3 regions of the uncultured Spongiibacter sp. genome follow, and region 3 is predicted to be linked to each of the others. Evidence: predicted binding sites of a transcription regulator. Region 3 holds the regulator's gene; each other region holds the start of a gene.
The links. The regulator PhoB, encoded in region 3, activates phosphate uptake and scavenging genes when phosphate is short. The targets are predictions, from matches to a motif close to TGTCATAAANNTGTAACA.
Positions count from the first base shown of each region.

Region 1: a site for PhoB is predicted at 2,400-2,417, ahead of ABNS66_RS15005 (alkaline phosphatase PhoX). Genes of this name have one in related genera too.
Region 2: a site for PhoB is predicted at 2,831-2,848, ahead of ABNS66_RS07985 (alkaline phosphatase PhoX). Genes of this name have one in related genera too.

Region 1 is NZ_CAXGPO010000049.1:2,347-7,944, forward strand. It holds gene ABNS66_RS14990 (ABC transporter ATP-binding protein) at 1-95, opposite strand, end outside; gene ABNS66_RS14995 (ABC transporter permease) at 92-907, opposite strand; gene ABNS66_RS15000 (putative urea ABC transporter substrate-binding protein) at 966-2,006, opposite strand; guanidine-I (ykkC/yxkD leader) riboswitch at 2,067-2,194, opposite strand; gene ABNS66_RS15005 (alkaline phosphatase PhoX) at 2,513-4,363, shown strand; gene ABNS66_RS15010 (hypothetical protein) at 4,455-5,598, shown strand, end outside.
Region 2 is NZ_CAXGPO010000012.1:51,202-56,799, forward strand. It holds gene ABNS66_RS07965 (aminodeoxychorismate/anthranilate synthase component II) at 1-222, opposite strand, end outside; gene ABNS66_RS07970 (Trp family transcriptional regulator) at 362-628, shown strand; gene ABNS66_RS07975 (chorismate-binding protein) at 642-2,045, shown strand; gene ABNS66_RS07980 (aminodeoxychorismate/anthranilate synthase component II) at 2,042-2,707, shown strand; gene ABNS66_RS07985 (alkaline phosphatase PhoX) at 2,935-4,329, shown strand; gene ABNS66_RS07990 (DUF488 domain-containing protein) at 4,375-4,965, shown strand; gene ABNS66_RS07995 (phosphoglycolate phosphatase) at 4,962-5,598, opposite strand, start outside.
Region 3 is NZ_CAXGPO010000019.1:3,956-9,553, reverse strand. It holds gene ABNS66_RS10005 (ABC transporter permease subunit) at 1-1,536, opposite strand, end outside; gene ABNS66_RS10000 (phosphate ABC transporter substrate-binding protein PstS family protein) at 1,731-2,699, opposite strand; gene phoR (phosphate regulon sensor histidine kinase PhoR) at 2,780-4,075, opposite strand; gene phoB (phosphate regulon transcriptional regulator PhoB) at 4,085-4,792, opposite strand; gene purU (formyltetrahydrofolate deformylase) at 4,898-5,598, opposite strand, start outside.

The DNA.
Region 1 (5,598 bases), on a different contig from region 3:
AAAGTGATAAATTCGCCTTCAGCAACCGTGGCAGAAATATTTTCCAGAATGACGCTGTCGCCGTAGCGCTTCCATACATTGCGAATCTCGATCATGAGCGATTCTCCTGCCAGGGAAAGGCCCACAAACTCAGCTTGCGCAGCGCAAAGTCGATAACAAATGCCAGCAAAGCGATCCAGGCAACATAGGGCAGAATCACATCCATCGACAGGTAACGACGAACAAGAAACACCCGATACCCGAGACCATCGGTAGAAGCGATGGCTTCTGCGGCGATAAGGAACAACCATGCGCTCCCCAACGACAGTCGCAAGGAATCAATTAGCCGAGGCATCAATTGGGGAATCAGCACCCGCAAGACTATTTGCCCACTATTGGCACCCAGTGTTTGCGCTTTTACCAGCTGTTCCCGGGGAATTTCCAGACAGCGCTTTTGGATATCGCGCGCGACGAAGGGCGTTACGCCAATAGCAATAAGCGCGACCTTAGACACCTCCCCCAAACCAAAGACAATAAACAGTATCGGCAAAATCGCCATTGGCGGTATCAGTGATGCCACCGTCAGCAGTGGTGCAACACCGGAATAGGCAACAGGAAAGGCGCCGGTACTCAAACCGAGCAACATCCCCAAGCCAGCGGCAATTGTCATACCCAAACCCAGGCGCTGCAAACTGCTGAGAGTGTCCTGCCAAAACAAGTACTCCCCCGTGCGCTTACTCGGCTCAAACGCTAAGCGCTGCATCGCTTCGCCCATCTGAGAGAAACTGGGTAAAAGCTTGTCTTGGGGGTTTTCCGCCAAGCGTGCATCAGAGGCCGTGACGTAAAGCACTAGCAGGAATACAAAGGGCAGTAATGACAAGGCAATGCCCCATACCTGCGTCGGCTGCTGATTAATCAATCGTTTCATAGAAGCATCCCAGCTGAGAAAAATGGTTAGGGTGGCAGGCGCCACCCTCGGGCACGGTTTACAATTTGCCGTCAGCCGCCATTTGCATATAGCTGGGGTTAAAACGCAGTTTGATGTTTGCCGGATTGCCATAGACACCGACAGGCGTTTCGATACCGATGAAACCGGCGTCGGGAGCGCCATCACCCAGCAAACCGTGGTTAAACGAGAATTCAGCCACACTCTGCATGGTTGACTTCAGGTCACTGCTGCGGGTGAAAGCGACCGCGTCGCTGGGCGTGTAAAACATTTTCGTACTGGCCAACTGCGCATCGTAGCCGGCGGTGTCCGTCCCCGACGCAATTGCCATCGCCGTGCGAGCAGCGAGACCCGCCTTTCCTGGGCCGCTCATGGTCGCCATGATTTCATACCACGCGCCAACTAACGCCTTACCCAGAGCAGGGTTTTTCTTTAATACCTCGGTGTTCACCACGAGCAGGTCGATAATTTCGCCGGGTATTTGAGAAGAGTCGAACACCTTGTTTGCGCCGGGCATGGTGAGAATTTCACTGAGTAATGGGTTCCAGGTCACCACAGAACTTACCCCCGCTGTTGGGTAGATAGCGACCATATCGGCGTCGGAGGTATTCACAACGGTAACGTCAGATTCGCTCATGCCGACGCTATCCAGTGCCCGCGCCAGCAAATAGTGGGAAACACTCAATTCAACTAAATTCACTTGCTGTCCCTTCACAGCCTGAAGTGAGTCGGTATTTTTCAGTACCAGCCCGTCATTGCCATTAGAAAAATCGCCGACAATTAGCGCGGTGCTGTCCACACCGCCGGCAGCTGGAATTGTCAGCGCATCCATGTTCGTCATGGTGCAGGCATCAAACTCGCCGGTGGTGTATTGGTTTATTGACTCGATGTAGTCGTTGATCTGAACGACATCAATCTCAATGCCGTATTTCTTCGCCCATTTATCGACGATTTTTTGCTCGTCACCATAGCCCCACGGCATCCAGCCAACATAAATTGACCAACATACTTTGAAGCTGTCTGAAGCGAGACTAAAAGAGGAACATGAGAGAGTAAGTAGTAATGCGGCTATTCGTTTCATTGCCTGCCTCCGGCATCGTTACGCGGTAAATAGAGCACTCCTGGCAACTGGCTGCCGATCGTCTCCCGGGCTTTTGTCCCGCCGTGTAACCTATCCCGTGGCGAATCCAATCGATGAGGGAAGAGGTCGAAAGCTCTCGGACCAGACGTTGTGCAAGGTGCACAACCGGAACCCTAGCTCTCCATTACCAAATTGTGATGCTTTGACAGCATGTCCTGCGATACCAAGAGTGCGGACACCGTGTTCTATACAGAATCCATGCCAACACTACTTCCACCGCCAATTCACGCTACTCGCCGGCCGCGGCGATCGAATCTGCCGCCACTACCGCCCTCCAATGAAGCGCAAAATGTTCTAACGCACAAATATGTCGCACTCAGCCAGCCTGGTGGTTGTCACAAATTCGTCAACACTTCGACATGTTTTCTTTGTTAAACCGTCATAGTCCGTCCCTAGACTGGCCCCCGTTATAACTAGACCAATCCACCTCTTTCTAGGGAACTGTTATGAACAAGAAGTTATTGAGCGCTTCCATTGCCGCTATTCTGGCTGCAACATTGTCAGCCTGCGGCGGCGATGACGGACGAAATGGTAGCGATGGCCAAGACGGCGCGGTAGGCCCACAAGGTCCTGCGGGCGTTGATGGAAGCAATGGTGCAAATGGCGCTGATGGGCAGGATGGCGCAGACGGTCAAGATGGTGCTGATGGCGTCTCTACGGTGACACCTAAAGGCCTCAAACGGTTTGCTACCGCTCCGCTCGGCGCTGAGTTTACCGGGATATTCGTTAACGAAGACGGCAAGCTGTTCTCCAATATTCAGCACCCAAGCAGCTCTAATACAACCACCGATTCGGCTGGCAAGGTCTTTAACGTAGGTACCGTTGGCTACTTTAACGCCGACGTTAACAACATGGGCGATATCGCCGCTCTGGACTTCCCCATCACCACGGCACAAAAAGAAACCGTACAAAGCGCCGCTGGCAGCTACATTGTGTTGGCACAGCAGGGTGACAACCTCGCCGATGGCAACAAAATGGGTGACATCCTCAGTGCTAACGGCAGTTTAATCAAAAGCTCTAACGACCCCGACTTTAACGGCGCCGTCTCCGATGGTGGCACCGGCTACTACCTGTATACCAACTGGGAAGACCGCCCAGGCAGCATGAGCCGTATTCGCTTAACGGATACCTACAGCCCGACCCAGGAAGGTATGCTGGACTTCTCCAGTGTCGACGGCACCTGGGTTAACTGTTTTGGCACCGTAAGCCCCTGGGGCACGCCGCTGTCGGCAGAAGAACTGTACTTTGACAATACAGCCGACTGGTTCAATGCCAATGCCAATTATTTCTCCAATGCCGAAGCGATTGCTGAATACAAAGGCTACCCGCTTGATCGCAGCGGTAACTGGGGCAACCCTTACGACTACGGCTACATTGTCGAGATCGGTACTAACAACACTGCAGCAACAGCCAATGTTGCCGATGTTGAAGTGAACAAACTTGAGCTGATGGGGCGCTTCTCACACGAAAACCCCGTGGTTATGCCAGACCGCCGCACCGTCTTCCTCAGCGACGATGGCACCGGCACAGTGCTGTTTAAGTTTGTGGCCAACGCCGCTAACGATATGAGCGCGGGCAAGCTCTACGCCGCAAAAGTCACCCAGTCCAATGGCATCACTGACCCAGCGGAAGCTGCCTTTGCTGTGGAGTGGATTGAGATCGGTGCTGGCAATGAGGCCGATATCGAAAACGCCATTGCGAGCTTCGACGGCACGTTTGCCGACGCCAAGCACATTAGCGATGCGCAAATTCAGGCCTTCGCAGAATTCAAGTCAGGGCAAGACCTCGACAACAGCGGTAGCATTGCCGCCAACCCCTTTGCTGACGAGCGTGTCGCCTTCCTTGAAAGCCGCAAACTCGCTGCCGCAATGGGCGCGACGGCTGAGTTCCGCAAAATGGAAGGCATCAACATCAACTTCGGCTTGGCCGACACATGGTGGAATAACGGCGCGGCAGATGGTGCCCAAGCCTACATGTACCTGGCCATGTCTTCGTTCGACGCCACTATGGCTGACGGCGCCGGAGACATTCAGCTAGACGGCACTCACGGCAAGTGTGGTGTGGTCTACCGCATGAAGCTCGTTGAAAAGGATGGCCTGGTGGACATCAACACCCTCACCCCAGCGCTTGTCGGCGGCCCCTACTACGGCGATCGCGCAGCAAACCGCTGTAACACAAATAACATCTCCAACCCCGACAATCTGGTGATCTTGGACGATGGACGAGTGTTGATTGGCGAAGACACTGGCAACCACGAGAACAATGTGATCTGGCTGTTTGAAGATCCTGCTCTGTAGTACGACGCGCGGCCGATGGGCCAAGCAACAGTAAACAAAAGGGGCGGATTCTTCGCCCCTTTTTTTATTAGTAAACATGTTGGTATCCGCAATGAAAAAAACCTGGATGATTCTTCTCAGTGCCTTGCTGTATGCATGCAGTGGTGACAACGCCCACACAACGGCGCCCCCTGGCCAGCAAGCGCCGGAGCAATCGGGGGACAAGCTCCCGGCGGCAGACCAGGAACTGCTGAGCAGTCTTTCGTTTCCAGGCGAGGTTGCCACCGCTTCACCAACACCGACCCTGCGCCAGCCCAAACCAGAAACCATTTACAATGCAGAGGCGGTTATCCCACCCCAGTGCTATACCAAGCACGAAGCCAAGTACAACCCTTGCATGACCTGCCACCAAACCTACCCCTATCGCAGCAGGCCCAACACCATGGACGATGGCAGTCAGCAGGTCGCCTACCTGTTCTCTGACATTGGCGAAGTTAACCACTGGACCAACCTTTTTGAAGATCGCCGCGAGCGCATTGAAAAAATCAGCGACCAGCATGTGCTGGACTATATCCATACCGATAATTACAGCCCGCTGATTGAACAACTTAAAAATACCCGCGACTGGCAGGGCCCCATTCCCGAGCTAAAAAATTTAGCACTGGGGGCAGAGGCTTTCGATGAGCTCGGCTTTGCCAAAGATGGCAGCCACTGGGTGGCCTTCAATTACAAACCGCTGCCCAGCACATTCTGGCCAACCAATGGCGCAACCGACGATGTCATGATTCGCCTGCCCGCCAAGTTTCGCCAAGCCAGCTGTGGCGGTGACGGCCAATATTCAAAAGACGCCTATCTGGCAAACCTCTCCATACTGGAAATGGCTATTAAGGATCTACACGATATTTCGACCCAGGACATCGACGAGCGGGCCTTTTGCGTCGATCTAAACGGTGACGAAGAACTCAGCGTCGTCAACCGTATCAAACGCCCTGAGCACTACGTGGGTGACGCCGCTGATGAAGTGGTAGCAACCATGCTATATCCCCTGGGCACGGAATTTCTGCACAGTGTGCGCTATGTCGGTATCAACGAAGGCGGCGAGATCACCGTGCCTCCTCGTATGAAAGAGCTGCGCTACATGAATAAGTTTGTGTTCTATCCACCAGAGCACCTGGTATCGATGTACGGCAATGAGCGCCAGGAGAAAGTCGATGAGTTGATTCCCAAATATATCAACCGCGGAGACAAGGGAACCG
Region 2 (5,598 bases), on a different contig from region 3:
CGGACACCTGCCGGAAAAGTGTTTGATCGCCGCCATCGAAATGCCCGCCTCATTCGGCGTACACGGCCCGGGAGAAATCACCAGGTGACTCGGCGACATTTCCGCCAGGCGTTCAATGCTCAACTCATCATTGCGATACACTGCCACCTCAGCTCCCAACTCGCTGAGATATTGCACCAAGTTGTAGGTGAAGGAATCGTAGTTGTCGATCATTAACACCACAACAGCAGCGCACCTCAAACAGTTCGTGATTGGCAATAGGCAGGGCCTACCGAGCAGGGCATTGTACGCAAGGCCGCTATCTAAAACACCTAGGCCGAATGCTTTGACCCACCAGCATTTTGTGATAGTGTACTAGTACATGAATACGACGCGCAAGACACAAGATGACCGTCATCGGCAGGAACTGCTGGAACACCTCTTTGCCGCAACATCCGAAAGTGAGTTAGATCAGCGCTTAAACGATCTGCTCACACCGTCGGAGTTCAGCGAGGTAAGCAAGCGGCTACAAATTTTCAAGCTGCTCGATGCCGGAATACCTCAGCGCCAAATCGCCGAGCAACTGGGTGTTGGCATTGCCACCGTCACCCGTGGCTCACGCGCCCGCAAACGACACTCCCGAGGCTAAGCACCGACATCCTATGAGCCAACTACCCCCTCGACTGCGCCTGCCCCGCAAGCCGCATTACATTACCATTAGCGCCGACTGCGATTTTTTTAAACTGTTTAAGAAAATCGAGAAGCGCTACGACAACTGCTTCTATCTGGAGTCGCTCGGCGAGGATAGCCATATGGCCCGTCACTCCATTATCGGCTTCGACCCCGAGCAGCTGCTCTACGCCAACGGCAACACGCTCACTATTGAGGAGCGCGACGGCAGCAAGGTCGATTACCCCAGCGACAATCCCTATTCCCTGCTCCGGGAAATCGTCCCGCAGGACATTATTTCTCGAAAATACGCCGGCGGCCTCACTGGCTACCTCGGCTACGACGCAATGAATTACTTCGAGCCCAGCCTCAGCATCCAGAGTAGTGAGCTGTTTGATGCCTTTCGATTTGGGCTCTTTAAAGATGGCTTGATCCTCGACAAGATGACCGGGGAACTCATTTATTTTTACTACCACGACAGCCGCCTCGATGAGGTTGAAGCCCTGCTCGCCGAAGACGATGTCGCAAACGGCCCCTTGAAAATATATTCCTGCGGCGAAACCATGAGCCGCGACGATCACCGCGCCGCCGTCATGAAGGTGAAGCAGGACATTATCGACGGCAAAATTTTCCAGACGGAAGTCGGTTTTAAAAAGCGCTTTCGCCTCGAAGGCGACACCATCAATATCTACGAGGAAATGCGTGAGATTAACCCCTCGCCGCAGATGTACTACGTAAAATTTGGCGAGCAAAAACTGATCGGTGCCAGTCCCGAGTTGTTGTTTAGATTGCGCCAAGGCGAGATGGAAACCTTCCCGCTGGCGGGCACCACCCGGCGCGGCGCCGACCCACAAGAAGATACCGCACTGGCCCGCGCACTGCTCAACGACCCCAAAGAAATCGCCGAGCACAATATGATTGTCGACCTGCATCGCAATGATATTGGTCGTGTGGCCCAGTTTGGCACGGTGAAGGTGCGCAGCCTGATGGACATTAAGCGCTTCAGCCATGTGCAGCATATTTCCAGCGAAATTGTCGGCATTATCGCCGAGGGCGAAGACATGTTCTCGGCCCTGCCCAGCAACTTCCCGGCGGGAACGCTAACCGGCGCCCCCAAAATTGAGGCCATGCGGATCATCAACGAACTGGAAGGCGACGGACGCGGCCCCTATGGCGGCGCGGTCGGGCACTTTTCATTCAACGGGGACTGCACCTTTGCCATCCCCATCCGAACGGTATTCGCCAATGGCGAAGAGGCCTATGTGCAAACCTGCGGCGGCAATGTGTACGACTCCAACCCCGACGATGAATACGAGGAAATTCGGCGCAAGTTCGCCGGCACCAAAAAGGTCCTGGATAAGTTTATGGTCGATGACCGCGAAGGAGGCGAATCGTGAAAGTCCTCATCATTGATAACTACGACTCCTTCACCTACAACCTCTACCAATATATTGGCGAGATATTGAGCAGCGAAAAGAGCCGCGGGCGGCTCGACGACTTTCGTATTGTCGTTAAACGCAACGACGAATTAAGTTTGGACGAGATCCGCCAGCTCAACGCCGACCGCATTATCGTTTCACCCGGCCCGGGCTCACCGGATGACGAACACTACTTTGGCGTGTGCTCACAGGTGATCGCCGAGCTCGGCAAGCACACTCCGCTACTCGGCGTCTGCTTAGGCATGCAGGGCATCGTTCACGTATTCGGCGGCAATGTGGTCAAGGCGCCACTGCCCATGCATGGCAAAATCAGCCCGATTACCCACAATGACCAAGGCATGTTTGCCAATGTCCCGGACCAGCTGGAAGTCATGCGCTACCACTCGCTGATCGCCGAGGCAGAGTCTCTACCCGATTGCCTGCAAGTCACTGCGCTAGTCGGCGACATCCCGCCCAATGCCTTTAGCGACCCCAGCCCGGTGCGGCGCGGCGGTGAGTTCGAAATTATGGGGGTTCAGCACCGCGAACACCCAATCCATGGCATTCAGTTTCACCCCGAGTCCTTTGCGACCGAGGGCGGTAAAGAGCTGATTCGCAATTTTCTGTTTGGCGACCACTAGCCCAAGCGAGCACGGCGGCTGCAGGGTGGTATTGGCCCTTCAGCCGCCCCGTCGATAGCCCCACCCTGTCACGCCTTCTGCAAAGTACCTACGCCGTTATCTGCGACACAAACGCGCCCTCCGTGTCATTAAACTGCCACAGTTTTGCTCTACCTTTCGCGGCCTAGTGAATCTTTGCCTAAGGCCTGCTGCCCCCAGGCAGACGGGCCAGTAAAAGGAGTAGACAGGTGACACAGCCACCCCTTATCAAGAGCCGCCGCGACGTGCTGCGCGCAATGTTTCTCGGTGCCGCCGCCGCTGGCCTCGCCGCATGTGGTGGCGGCTCGAGTCGCAGCACAAGCAACACCACGCCAGATAACGGCGACACACCCCAGCCACCACAACCGCCCGTTCCCCCGGCAACCGAGCTGCCGCTGTCACCCGGCCCGCTAGCCAATATCGGCGACTTATTCACCTCTGACGTTGACGACATATTGATTCCCGAAGGCTTCTCCATACGCCGCGTGGCCCGCGCCGGCTTCTCGCCATCACTCAACTTCACGCTCTGGCACAGCAACCCCGATGGCGGGGCGGTGTTCCAAAGCGACGACGGCGGCTGGGTTTACGTATCCAACAGTGAATCCACACCTGGCGGAGTGGGTGCTCTGCGTTTTGATGCCAACGGCAGCATTACCGACAACTACCGCATTCTTAAAGATACCCGCAACAACTGCGCAGGCGGCGCGACCCCCTGGCAAACCTGGCTGTCCTGCGAGGAAGTCCGGGATGGCCTGGTGTACGAATGCGATCCCTTTGGCGATGCAGACAGCGCCGTGGCTCGGCCAGCGCTGGGAATTTTCAACCATGAGGCAGTGGCCGTAGACCTGCCCACTCGCACCGTGTATCTCACCGAGGATGCCGGCGATGGTCGGCTCTACCGCTACACCGCCTTGGGAGATGCCCCATCGATGAATGGGCGGCAGGGGCTCAACCTGAATAACGGCCTGCTGGAAGTGCTGGAAATCGAGGGCTTCGAAAATGGCGGTTATCAGGACGCACTCAGCGAGGCGCGACAGCTGCACAAAGTGAAATGGGTGGAAGTCCAATCGCCCGAACGCCCCCAGGCTGACGTTCGCGCCGAAATTGCATCAACCGGCGCCGGTGCACCGGGAACCGTCTTCAAAGGCGGAGAGGGAATATGGATACAAAGCTTTACCGACGGCCGCACCGTCGCGGGCAGCAGCCACCCTCTGCGGGCGGTGGTGTTCTTTGCCTGTAAAGGCGACAACCGGGTATATGCCTTGGATATCGACAACGATCTTATCGAAGTGGTATTCGACAACGAACAGCTCACCGCCGTTGACGAAACCCCCTATGACGATGTCGACAACCTGGTTGTCAGCCCCGCCGGCGACGTTATCGTCGCCGAAGATGGCGATGCGATGCGCTTGATGGTAATAGTCCCCAATGCCAATGCGAAGATCTTGCTGCAAGTCCCCGGCGGTAAAAGCGAGCTGACTGGCCCGGCATTTACCGCCGACGGCAGCCGGCTGTACTTCAGCTCTCAGCGCGGCCCGGTAAATTTCGGCATACCGTGGTTTGGCACAACCTACGAGCTAACCATTCCGGAAAACTTCCGCTAGAGCCAAGCCCAAGTGGGCGTGTAAACTGGTGGCTTTGAGCACGCTATGCACGCCCTCTACTCCATTGGCTACGCAACAAAACCGCTAGAGGTATTTTTGCGCCAACTGCGGCAACACCGCATTGATGCCATTGCCGATGTTCGCTCTGTTCCCTACAGCCGCGCCTTCCACGACTACCACCGCGAACCACTGGCAAAGCGTTTGCGAGAGGCAGGCATTGCCTATGTCTATTTGGGCGAGGAGCTGGGGCCGCGCTCAAAAGACCCCGCGCACTACAACGAGCACGGTCAAGTGCAATTCAGCCGCCTGCAAACAGCGGCGCTTTTCCAGCGCGGTATCGAGCGAGTATTTAACGGCCTGAACAAGCCTATGCGCATCGCGCTGATGTGTGCAGAAAAAGACCCGGCAAGCTGCCATCGCAGCCTGTTAATTGGCCACCACCTTCTCCATCAACACACTGTAGACACCCTGCACATTGGCCACGACGGCGAACTGGAGAGCGAGGATGAGTTGGAAAACAGGCTGATAGAACTCAACGGCATTCAGGCTGATATGCTCACCCCAGCGTGTGAATGCCGATCATTGGCATGGCAGGCTCAGTGCCGACGCTACGCCTATATCAAGCCGCAAAATTAACGCAGCGATCCAAAATCATCCACCAGTAGATCGGCTCCGGCCTCGGCAATCGGGGCGCCGTGGTTATAGCCGTAGCTAACACAGGCAGCAGGCATGCCAGCGGCGTGGGCAGCGTCTATATCGTTAGAGGAATCGCCCACCATTACAGTGTTGCCCGCGGCAACGCCCAGCCGCTCACAGGCGTGCAGCAAAGGCGCGGGGTCGGGTTTTCGCTGGGCAAGTGTATCGCCCCCCACCACCACCGGCAGTAACGACTGCAGACCAAATTCTGCAAGAATTGGGTGCGTAAAACGCTCGGGCTTATTCGTGACGCACGCCAGCTTGATACCGGCTTGCTGCCAGTATTCCAGCGCCGCGATTACGCCCGGAAACAGCTGACTGCGGGAGCTGCTGTCCTCGGCGTAGGCCAGATAAAATGCATCTAACAAAACACCGTGCGGCACTGGCGGCCCCGAGCGCTGGGAAGTACTCTCCGCCCAATCGAGCGCGCGTTCGACCAGTTTGGCAGCGCCGTTGCCCACCCATGTTCGCACCCGCTCCTCCCCCGCGCCGGGATAGCCACAGTGAATCAAGGCGGCATCCATTGCGGCAGCGAGATCGGGCACCGAGTCCACCAAGGTGCCATCGAGGTCG
Region 3 (5,598 bases):
CACGCTCACGGGTAGTCGCGACCACAGCCAAGCGAAAATGAGAATACCCACTGGCAGCGCAATAAAGATGCTGAATACCGCGGGCAAATTGCGCTCGATAAAGGGTGCCAGCCACAGGCCGGCCAAGAAACCGAGAATAACGGTAGGCAAGGCCTCCATTAACTCGATGAGTGGTTTAACCTTGCGGCGCAGCGAGGGCGCCATGAAATACGCGGTGTAAATCGCACCACAAATCGCCAATGGCGCCGCAATTAACATGGCATAAAAAGCGGCTTTCAGGGTGCCAAAGGCCAGCGGTGCAAAGCTGTACTTCGGCTCAAAATCATTGTCTGCCGCCGAGGACTGCCAAACATAGTCGGGCTCGGGGTAGCTTTCGTACCACACCTTGCTCCACAGCACAGACCAAGAGACCTCGGGGTGCTCATTTTCCACGGCGAAGCTACGGATCTCCCCTCCCTGCAACTCGACAAGGAGGCGATCCGCCCGCGGCGAAATTGCCATGCCAAGCACATTTTTTAATTCCAGCTCTTCACTCAGCAAACGGCGTTGCGACGTGCTGTAGAAGATATCGAGGTGACCGTCATCGGTAATGCTGACAAAGCCTTTGCGGCGGTGTTCGGTCAGCAGCATCGCGGAGGGGCCACCTGCCGTAAACTGGCGCACAAACTGCAAACCGTATTGTCCGCCCTGCTGAGCATTGCGAACCACGAACCACTGGGACACGCTGCCATCCTCGGCGGCGGTGAGCAAAGAAATACCGCCTAACAAAAAGCGTACATCACTCAGTGCCGCGCCATCAGTCACTTCGCCGCGATCAACGATCTCCAGGCTGCGCAGGCTAATCAACCGGTAGCCACCTTGCTGGCTCAACACGTACAGCCACTGCTGGCGAGGCCCGATCAATAGATAGTCGGCGGAGATATCCAGCGTTGGCAATGCCAGGTTTTCTTCGACCAGGGTGATTTCTTCACTGAGGAAGTCTTCTTCTTTGGTCCAGCGGCGTCCGACCAAATGGCCGTCACTCACGGCGACCACCACCAGGGCTTCCTCACTGTCGCGCACGGCTAGTCGACTCAGGGCCGCGTCGCTAATTTCCATGCCGGCTTCGCCATAGGGAAAGCGCAGAGACGGCGTAATCAGGCGTTGATCCTCGGGGTAGCTCACGCGATAGTCATGTTTGGCCAGCAGAGCTCGACCGTCTTCCATACCCACCGCGAATACGCGGGTTTCTTCTGACTCCAGTGCAAAGCTGCTAATCGCTGCAGTCGTTGGCAGCGACCGCTTGAGAACCTGTTGACCATTCTCGGTATTAAAAAATACGGCATCCCCGTTTTCGGCAAGGCGAAAACCCACCTCGGCCTGTTCTTCCATTGCCAGATACAATGGCGCGGCGGCCACTGGCAATTGGAACTGTTCCTCTGACTCGATGCCAGCCGAATTAAACAGCGGCAGAATTTCATACAGCAGATAGAAAAAGATCAGCAGAATGGACAGCAATACCCCAACACCACCGCCGGTGATAGTTGCTGTGGTCATGCCATCTTTGACTTGGCGCCATCTGCGTTGGGCCGATGCAGTTGCGCGCACCTCTGATTGCTTCATAAGTCTCGGGCTCTTTGAGGAACTGGCGGGGATTTTATGACGATAATGTTTCAGTTTTGTTACAGATAAAAAATGTGCCACAAACTCACGTTTGCAGCACATTTTACAGCGACATCATGTCGGCATTTTTACAGCTCTAGCTTTTTGCGAATTTTCTCTACAACGCTTGCTGGCAGCGGGATGTAGCCATCTTTGGCAACGATTTCCTGACCCTGCTTTGACAGCACCAGCTTAACGAATTCGCGCTCTAGCGGCGTAAACGGCTTATTGGGTGCTTTATTCATGTAAACGTAGAGGAAGCGTGACAGCGGGTAGCTACCATTGATCGCATTTTCCGGCGTGGCGTCAACAAAACTGCCCTTCTCATTCTTGGACAGCGGAATAGCGCGAACGCTTGAGGTCTGGTAGCCGATGCCAGAATAACCGATGCCGTTAATAGAGGTAGACACAGACTGAACCACTGATGCCGAGCCTGGCTGCTCGTTTACACCATTTTTAAAGTCGCCTTTACACAGTGCCTTGCCTTTAAAGTAGCCGTAGGTGCCCGATACCGAGTTGCGACCGAACATTTGAATATCGCGCGCCGACCACGACCCATCCATGCCGAGCTGACCCCAGCGCTGGATATTTTCCGGGTGGCCACACTTGCGAGTGCTTGAGAAAACCGCATCGACTTCGGCGATGGTCATCCCCTCAATGGGGTTGTCCTTGTGGACAAACACCGCCAGGGCGTCAATAGCCACCGGAACCGCAACGGGTTTGTAGCCATATTTCGCTTCGAAGGCTTCGATCTCTTTGTCCTTCATCTTGCGGCTCATTGGCCCCATGTTTGAAGTGCCTTCTGTCAACGCCGGGGGCGCAGTAGAGGAACCGGCTGCTTGAATCTGGACGTTAACGTTTGGGTAAGCGCGTTTGAAGTCTTCGCTCCAAAGCGTCATCAGGTTTGCCAGGGTATCTGAGCCAACGCTGGAAAAAGTGCCCGATACACCCGCCGCTTTTTCGTACACAGGCAGCGCCGGATCAACTTCAGTGGCTGCCGCCACCCACATAGAGGAAAGGCCAAATGCGGCCGCCATCAGACATTGCTTCAGTTTCACAGGTATCTCCCGATCAATAAAATTGGTAACACGGCTGTCATTTTAGCGGCGCTAGATGACGGATTTATTACAATGAGAAATCAGTTTACCCGAGTGATTAATGAACGTGGAAATAAACAACTGAACGTACTGCCATGCCCCGGCTGGCTGGAGATTTTCATCTCGGCCCGGTGGCGCAACAAAACATGTTTCACGATCGCCAAACCCAAGCCTGTACCGCCGGTATCGAGGGAGCGACTTTGATCAACCCGGTAGAAACGCTCGGTTAGACGGGGAATGTATTGCGGCTCGATACCAATCCCGCTGTCCTGCACTTCCAAAACACCGTGGCTGTCATCCTGGTACCAACGCAGCACAATTCGGTCATCCTCGGCGGTGTAGCGCGCGGCGTTTACCGCCAGGTTAGACAGCGCGCTGCGTATTTCCGTCGCCTGCCCTTTCAGGGCAATGGCATCGTCACATTCGATGTCAATCTGGCGGTTGCCCTTGGCGGCCGCCAGGGCTTCTTCGCGCACCATTTCCATCAGCGGGCGGATGCGTATTACTTCATGCTCGCTGGCTTGAGGGACGGATTCCAGTCGCGACAAGAGCATTAAATCTTGAATGAGGTGATGCATGCGACGAGACTGCCGCAGCATTTGATCGATGGCGCGATCCCAGCGCGGGTTGTCGCCACCGTGCTCAGAAAACGTCTCCAGGTAACCATTGATCACCGTCAGTGGCGTGCGCAACTCGTGCGACACATTCGCGACAAAATCTTTGCGCATTTTTTCGAGACGGTGGGTTCGCGTGACATCGCGAGCAAACAGTAAACGGTTACCCTCTGCGAAAAAGCTGATGCTTAAACTGAGCTGTATCTCGCTGTTTACCGGCGACGCCATTTCAAAGGGCATGGCGTATTTTTCTGCTTCGTAGTAGGCAACAAAATTCGGGTTGCGCACTAAATTCAGCAGCTGCAAGCCGACATCTTCATCCCTGCGCAGCCCCAGTAGATCCATCGCCGCATCGTTGCACCATTCGATGTTGCCGTGACGATCCAGCATCACCACAGCATCTGACATCGATGCAAACGATGAATGTAAGTAATCAATAATTGCTTGTAACTGATCACGATCTCCCGAAGCATGCTTCTGCATATCGTAAATCGTGTCGAAAATTTGACCCCACATGCCAATTGCCTCTGGCGGCTCGGTACCCAAGCCTCTATATAACCAGTCGCTCAGTCGTTGAAGTTGCCATAGCAGCCAGGTGCATATCACCGCTGCAACGATAAAAACGGGCCACACTCCAAGGTCGAACGCTGTTGCAAACACTGCCGCCGCTGCCAATGGCAGCACTACGCGAACAAGCTCCGTCTTCCAGCCGTAATACCGCATAGAGCAGCGCTAGGCGCTCACCCCCGTTGCGGAAAAACGGTAGCCAGTACCGCGAACGGTTTGAATCAGCTGCCCGAAGTCTCGCTCGCCGGTCAGCAGCGCTTTGCGAAGCCGGCGAATATGAACATCTACCGTGCGCTCTTCAACATAGACATTGGTGCCCCATACCTGGTCAAGCAGTTGACCACGGCTATAGGCACGCTCTTGGTGGGTCATGAAAAACTTCAGTAATTTAAACTCGGTGGGCCCCATATCCAAAGGCTCACCATTGGCAAACACGCGGTGACTGGCGGGGTCGAGTTTGAGGCCATCCACCTCAATGGTCTCTTCCTGCTCAGGCGAGCTGCCGCGGCGCAACACTGCCTTGATGCGCGCCATTAGCTCTCGGGAAGAAAACGGCTTCGTAATATAGTCGTCGGCACCGACATCCAGGCCCTGAACACGGTTGTCTTCATCGTCTTTAGCGGTGAGCATGATCACCAGCATATCCCGGGTTAAATCTTCCCGGCGCAAGCGGCGCAGCAGCTCAATACCACTGGTGACTGGCATCATCCAGTCCAGCAGTACCAGATCCGGGCGCTGATCAACAATAATTCCGTGCGCTTCCTGCGCGTTGCTCGCTTCGATGCAGTCGTAACCGGCAAGCTCTAGCCCTACGCGGATCATCTCGCGAATGGCGGCTTCGTCATCGACGATGAGGATGGTCTTTGTGCTCATGCTCTTCCCTTGTAGCCTGTGGATGCTTGAGCCTGCATTAAAACGGCCTTTAATGACAATTATATGACAACGACTCGATCAAGGCGCCAGCCGTTGCCCCCAATCTTAGTCGAAAACGACAGTTTTATTACCGTGCACTAACACCCTGTCCTCAAGGTGGTTGCGAAGCGCGCGTGCCAGAACGCTCTTTTCAACATCCTTACCCAAACGCACCAGATCATCCTTACTATGGCGATGCGACACCCGAATGACGTCCTGCTCGATAATCGGGCCTTCATCCAGCTGCTCAGTGACGTAGTGGCTAGTGGCACCGATCAATTTTACGCCGCGATCATAGGCCTTCTGGTAGGGGTTCGCGCCAATGAAAGAAGGCAAAAAGCTGTGGTGAATATTGATCATTCTGCCGCTGTAAGCACGGCAAAACTCCGGGGGAATAATCTGCATATAGCGCGCCAGCACGACACAATCAGCGGCATAACTTTCGGTTAGCTCCTGAATACGAGCGTGGGCCGGCGCCTTGTTTTGAGGGTCGACCGGCACATACTCAAACGGAATTCCATGCCACTCGACCATGCTGCGCAAGTTCTCGTGATTTGAGATCACACAGGGAATATCACAGTACAGCTCGTCGCTATGCCAGCGGTGCAATAAATCTGCAATACAGTGTGAGGCATGGCTTGCCAGAATCACCACCTTGCGCCGCCGCGCTGAGTCGACCAGCTCCCACTCCATGTCATAGGCCTGCGCCAAGGGCGTAAATGCCTCGCGCACTGCCTCGGCACCGATACTCAGTGAATCGGCTTTAA